Regions from separate parts of the Pseudomonas sp. DTU12.1 genome, predicted to be linked through region 2. Evidence: predicted binding sites of a transcription regulator. Region 2 holds the regulator's gene; the other holds the start of a gene.
What was found. Region 2 encodes FliA, which starts transcription of late flagellar genes. Its sites were predicted from a motif close to CTAAAGTTTNNNNNNNNNNNGCCGNTAA; they were not measured.
Positions count from the first base shown of each region.

Region 1: motA (flagellar motor stator protein MotA) is a predicted target of FliA. The motif match lies at 2,006-2,033, and genes of this name have one in related genera.

Region 1 is NZ_CP045254.1:768,067-771,481, reverse strand. It holds gene motB (flagellar motor protein MotB) at 61-1,083, opposite strand; gene motA (flagellar motor stator protein MotA) at 1,087-1,938, opposite strand; gene GDV60_RS03320 (HDOD domain-containing protein) at 2,105-3,415, shown strand, end outside.
Region 2 is NZ_CP045254.1:1,917,195-1,920,609, reverse strand. It holds gene GDV60_RS08520 (protein phosphatase CheZ) at 1-451, opposite strand, end outside; gene GDV60_RS08515 (chemotaxis response regulator CheY) at 470-844, opposite strand; gene fliA (RNA polymerase sigma factor FliA) at 1,013-1,753, opposite strand; gene fleN (flagellar synthesis regulator FleN) at 1,750-2,583, opposite strand; gene flhF (flagellar biosynthesis protein FlhF) at 2,684-3,415, opposite strand, start outside.

The sequences.
Region 1 (3,415 bases), 1.1 Mb from region 2:
GGGCCGACGTCTTCGCGAGCAAGCCCGCTCCCACACAAGCCCGCTCCCACACAAAGCGCATCAGCTCCCGGCCGGGGCTTCTCCGGGAGCCTTCACCCCACCCTCATCAAACAGATTGAGCTTCTGGCGCAACTCATGCGCTGGCAACGGCTGCTGCTCTGGCGGCAGCGCGTTCGGGTCAACCGGCACTTCGCCCGGCGCGCCATCGCCTTGGGTCGGCACTGGCGGTGTGGGTACCTGATCACCTTCAATCGCACGCTGGGCCTTTTTGGTCAGCACGACGATATCAATGCGCCGGTTGACCGGGTTGAACGGGTCCTGGACATCAAACAGCTGCGATGAAGCAAAACCCACCACGCGCGCTACCTGGGTATCCGGATAACTGCCGGCCACCAGGGCACGACGCGCAGCGTTGGCGCGGTTGGCAGACAGCTCCCAGTTGCCGAAATCACCCAGGCCCGAATAAGGCTTGGCATCGGTGTGGCCGCTGACGCTGATCTTGTTCGGCACTGCCTTGATGGTGTCGGCCATGGCCAGCAGGATGTCTTCGAAGTAAGGCTTCAAGCGCGCACTGCCAGAATCGAACATCGGGCGGTTAGCCGCATCCATGATCTGGATACGCAGGCCATCCGGGGTGATCTGGAAGTGGATCTGGTCCTTGAATTTTTGCAGTTGCGGGTTCTCATCCACCTTGTTCTGCAACTCTTGCAGCAACAATTCCAGGCGCTCCTGCTCGACCTGTTCGGCCATGCTTTCGACGGTCTGGCGTTCGATCGGGATGTTTTCCTGGGGCGCTTCGGTTTGCACTTCCGGGTTGATGGTGCGCTCGGGAGCCAACTCAGGCGAACCACCCAGGTCGATCACAAACGGCGTACCACTCTCGGAGAAGCCGATGGGATCCTTGAAATAACCGGCAATGGCGATCTTCTGTTCAGGGGTGGCAGTGGACATCAGCCACAGCACCAGGAAGAACGCCATCATCGCCGTCGCAAAGTCGGCGAACGCGATTTTCCAGGCGCCGCCGTGGTGCCCGGCCGCGAAGCGCTTGACGCGCTTGATGATGATTGGCTGGTTGTTTTCCATGGCTTAGCGACCGCGAACTGCTTGTTCCAGCTCGGCAAAGCTCGGACGGTGCTTCGGATACAACACCTTGCGCCCGAATTCCACGGCCAGGGACGGCGGCATGCCCGAAGCGGATGCCACCAGCGACGCCTTGATGGCTTCGTAGATATTGAGCTCTTCCTTGGCATCGTGGGCCAGGGAGGTGGCCAGCGGACCAAAGAAACCATAAGCGGCGAGAATACCAAAGAAGGTCCCCACCAACGCCGCACCAACGTGCATGCCGATCGCGGCCTGGTCGCCTTCGCCCAGGGACGCCATGGTCACCACGATACCCAGTACCGCCGCGACAATACCGAAGCCGGGCATGCCGTCGGCGATGCCGGTCACGGCGTGGGATGGGTGTTCGAGTTCTTCCTTGAGGCTGAACAGTTCCATGTCGAACAAGCCTTCCAGCTCGTGCGGGGCCATGTTGCCGGAGGACATGATGCGCAGGTAGTCGCAGATGTAGGCCGTCATGCGGTCGTCTTTGAGCACGGCCGGGTACTTGGCGAAGATCGGGCTCGCCGCGGCGTCCTCGATATCAGCTTCGATAGCCATCATGCCTTCACGGCGGCTCTTGTTGAGGATCTCGTAGACCAGGCCCAGCACTTCCAGGTAGAACGTGTGGGAAAAGCGCGAGCTGAACATACCCAGCGACTTTTTGACCACGTGCATGGTCATGTAGCCTGGGTTAGCCTGCAGGAAAGCGCCAAACGCCGCACCGCCGATGATCAGCACTTCGAAGGGCTGGATCAGCGCAGCAATTTTACCGTGGGACAGAACGTATCCGCCGAGCACGCTTGCGATGACGACGATGATGCCGATAATTTTAGCCATAGGGGATGAGTACTTGCGCCGTCGGGTTCATGGACATATTCGGAAGATCTAAAAACTCTTCTTCTACTTATCGGCAAAACTGCGCCAGACTATAGCCCGTTAAGGCGAAAAGCCAGTTCGGCCCGCTCCGGGCGTGTTGACCGCAAGTGATGATCGCGCCCCAATCATGGCAAACGAAACGACAGTCCCAACTACAAAACCCAACTCTCTGGCCGGCTGGATAAAGCGCCTGGACGAGATTCACCTGCCCGTCCCGCAAGCGAGCCACATGGCCGTGTGCAAGGCCATCGGCGACAGCCGCCGTTCGTTGCGAGATATTGCAGAGCTGATGCAAGACAGCCCGGCACTGGTCCTGAGCGTCATGCGCGAAGCCAATAACCAGGCCCACGGCAGCCTGGCGGAACCCGCAGAAAACCTTGAAGTGGCGATCAACCGCCTCGGCCTCAAGCGCACCGAAGAATTGCTCGCACGCCTGCCGTCAGTGCCACTCAATGAAATCCCCGTGGCCCTGCGCCAACTGCAACTGATCAGCCAACATGCCTCGCAGCAAGCCAGCGGCCTGTTCGCCAGCCGCCTGGCGCGCCTTTGGCAGGATATCCATTGGGGCAGCCTGCTGTTTCTCTCGCCGCTGTGGCCGATGGCCGTGGCCTACCCCAAGCTCCTCGAAGAATGGGAACTGCGGGTGATCCACAAGGGCCAGTCGGCACGCAAGGTCGAGCAGGAGCTGTTTGGTGTGCGCCTGCTGGAGCTGTGCCTGGGGCTGACCGAGGCCTGGCGCTTGCCGATCTGGGTGTCTCAGGGCTACCAACTGCTGCTCAAGGAACAACGTTTGCTGGTCAAGGCCCTGCACATCGCCCGCGATGAAGTGCCGCTGAGCCAGCAGCAAAAACTCGATGACGATCCCGCGTTGCGCCGCTGGCTGAACCAGCCGGCCAACACCGTGCTCCTGGCCAATGGCATGGCACTGGCGGCGCAAGAGTCCTGGACCTGCCCGCACACCCAGCGCTGGCAGTACCTCACGGCGTTGTACCTGCAACAACCGCTGGCCGATGTGCAGCAGCAAGTGCACCAACAGGCCGCCATCAGTGCCCGCCATACCCTGACCCCAGGCCTCTGGCATCCAGCGCTGGCGCTGATCTGGCCATGGCATGTGCAGCGCGTGCATCGCGGCCTGCTGCCAGCACCACCGCCCACAGCCGAAGCCCTGGCGATCTGGCGCAAGCGGTGCAGCGAGTTGCTGGTAGAGCCGAGCCGCTTCGCCAACGCCATGCACTTGACCACCTGCGCCAAGGAGGCCCTGGTGGCCAGCGGCATGCAGCGCGTCATGCTGCTGATGGCCGACAAGGCCCTGACCATGTTGCGCGTGCATCAGGTCGACGGCCTGCCCAAGGACGCCGCCAATCTGAGCCTTGAGACCGCACAAAGCACGCTGCTGCAACGCTTGCTGGAGAAATCTGCACAAGTGCGCCTGACCCCG
Region 2 (3,415 bases):
AACCTTCGACCCGACGCGCCAGGTCACGAAATTCTTCTGCGCCTACTTCGCGACGCATGAAGCGCCCCCAGTCAGCGCTCAACGCCTTGGCCTCATTGGCCATGCCGTTCACCAGAGGCGTGGCGTTTTCCACCAGGTCCATGGTGCGATTGGCTGCCGCCTCAGTCAGCCTGACCACATAGGACAGGCGTTCGGTGGCATCGGTGATCTGCGAGATTTCCTCGGCCTGGGGCATGTGCGGGTCGATCTGGAAATTGACGATCGCACTGTGCAACTCACGGGTGAGCTTGCCCACTTCCTGGTACAGGCCGCGGTCGCGGGTCTGGTTGAGCTCATGGATCAACTGCACCGCGTCGCCGAACTGGCCTTTTTCAAGGCTGTCGACCAACTGGTGAGCGTGTTTTTTCAAGGTCGACTCAAAGTCCCCCTGCGATGTTTCTTTATGCTCCATAGCTCCCCCGTGGCGACATCAACCGTGGATGCGTTCAAAGATCTTTTCGATCTTCTCTTTCAACGCCAATGCAGTGAATGGCTTGACCACGTAGCCGTTGACCCCAGCCTGGGCGGCTTCAATGATCTGTTCACGCTTGGCTTCGGCGGTCACCATCAACACCGGAAGATTGCGCAGTTTTTCATCGGCGCGCACATGGCGCAGCAGATCGATACCGGTCATGCCAGGCATGTTCCAGTCGGTTACCAGAAAGTCGATGCTCCCGCTGTTGAGGATCGGAATCGCCGTAATACCGTCATCCGCCTCGACCGTGTTAGTGAACCCAAGGTCACGCAACAGGTTTTTTATGATCCGCCGCATCGTTGAGAAGTCATCAACGATGAGGATTTTCATGTTCTTGTCCAATTCGACCTCCAAGCAGTCTTAAACGCGTCCAGCACCTGGGCGCGCCATATCATTCAACAGGCATTACACAAAAAGGACTGCCGGGGCGCACCACGAGCCGCTCCCGCCCGGCTTGCGCCCTGGCGGTTATCGCTCACAGTGTCCCCACACTGCCTGTCAGCGCGCTCGCCACTCTCCCAAACGCCCCCGCAAGCGGGCCGCGCATTGGCTATGTAGCTGGCTGACCCGCGATTCGCTGACCCCCAGGACCTCACCGATTTCCTTGAGGTTCAGCTCTTCGTCGTAGTACAGCGCCAACACCAGCCGCTCACGCTCCGGCAGGTTGGCAATCGCCTCTGCCAGGGCGCCCTGGAAGCGTTCATCTTCCAGGTCGCGTGAAGGCTCCTGGTGAGCGCTCGCGCCGTCCTCGTGCAGCCCTTCATGTTCGCCGTCCTGTAGCAGGTCGTCGAAACTGAACAGGCGGCTGCCCAAGGTATCGTTCAAAATCCCGTAGTAATCGTCGAGACTCAATTGGAGTTCGGCCGCAACTTCGTGATCTTTAGCGTCGCGACCGGTTTTTGCTTCAATTGAGCGAATTGCGTCACTCACCATCCGGGTATTGCGGTGGACCGAACGCGGCGCCCAATCACCTTTACGCACTTCATCGAGCATCGCGCCACGGATGCGGATACCCGCATACGTCTCGAAACTCGCACCCTTGCTCGCGTCGTACTTGGTCGACACTTCGAGCAGGCCGATCATCCCCGCCTGGATCAGGTCTTCGACCTGGACACTGGCGGGCAGGCGTGCCAGCAGGTGGTAGGCAATGCGCTTGACCAGAGGCGCATAGCGCTCGATCAATTCGCCCTGGCTGTCACGCGCTGATTTTTTGTAAAGGTTGTAGCCGCTGGCTGTCATAGCACCGGTCCTGCACTCGTCTGATGCACCAATCGCTCGACGAAAAACTCCAGATGCCCCCGGGGATTGGCGGGCAGTGGCCAGGTATCGACCTTCTGAGCAATTGCCTTGAACGCCAACGCGCATTTCGAACGAGGGAACGCTTCATAGACTGCACGCTGCTTTTGCACAGCCTTGCGCACACACTCGTCATAGGGAACTGCGCCGACGTATTGTAAGGCGACATCGAGGAAGCGATCTGTGACCTTGGTCAACTTGGCGAACAGGTTGCGCCCCTCTTGCGGGCTCTGGGCCATGTTGGCCAGCACGCGGAAGCGGTTCATGCCGTAGTCGCGGTTGAGCAGCTTGATCAGGGCGTAGGCGTCGGTGATCGAGGTGGGTTCGTCGCAGACCACCAGCAACACTTCCTGCGCGGCGCGTACGAAGCTGACCACCGACTCGCCGATCCCGGCGGCGGTGTCGATCACCAGCACGTCGAGGTTGTCGCCGATATCACTGAAGGCCTGGATCAGGCCGGCATGCTGCGCCGGGCTCAGATGCACCATGCTCTGGGTGCCGGAGGCGGCCGGGACGATACGAATCCCCCCTGGCCCCTGCAACAGCACGTCGCGCAGCTCACAGCGGCCCTCGATGACATCGGCCAGGGTGTGTTTGGGCGTCAGTCCCAGCAGAACGTCAACGTTCGCCAGGCCCAGGTCGGCATCCAGCAGCATGACGCGGCGGCCAAGCTCTGCCAGGGCCAGGGACAAATTCACTGACACGTTAGTTTTCCCGACGCCACCTTTGCCGCCGGTCACCGCGATCACCTGTACGGGATGCATGCTGCCCATGTTCTTTCTTTACCTTGTCTTGCTTAGCCGCAGGCTACATAGGGTGGCCGCGGTAGCAGACCATCGATGTAGGTACATTGCACTGTGTTTCATGTTGCCTTCAGCCGACCCGCTTGGCTGGGTTGTGATAGAGGTCGGCGAACATATCCGCCATCGCCTCTTCACTGGGTTCGTCCTGCATTTGCACACTGACTGCACGGCTGACCAACTGATGACGGCGCGGCAGATGCAAGTCATCCGGGATCCGCGGCCCGTCGGTCAGGTAGGCGACCGGTAGTTCATGGCTGATGGCAAGGCTCAACACTTCGCCCAGGCTTGCCGTTTCATCCAGCTTAGTCAGGATGCAACCGGCCAGCCCGCAACGCTTGTAGCTGTGGTACGCAGCAGTCAGAACCTGTTTTTGGCTGGTTGTTGCAAGTACCAGGTAATTTTTCGACTTGATCCCACGCCCGGCCAGGCTTTCCAGTTGCATGCGCAACGCCGGATCGCTGGCTTGCAGGCCGGCGGTATCGATCAGCACCACGCGCTTGCGCAGCAGCGGGTCGAGGGCGTTGGCCAGGGATTGGCCCGGGTCGACATGGGTCACCGGCACATTGAGGATGCGGCCCAGCGTCTTGAGCTGTTCCTGGGCACCGATGCGGTAGCTGTCCATGCTCACCAGGGCAATATTGTGGGCGCCGTACTTAAGTACATAACGGGCGGCCAGCTTGGCCAGGGTGGTGGTCTTGCCCATGCCGGCAGGGCCGACCATGGCAATCACGCCACCTTCTTCAAGGGGTTCGATTTCCGGGGTCTGGATCATCCGCGCCAAGTGGGCCAGCAGCATGCGCCA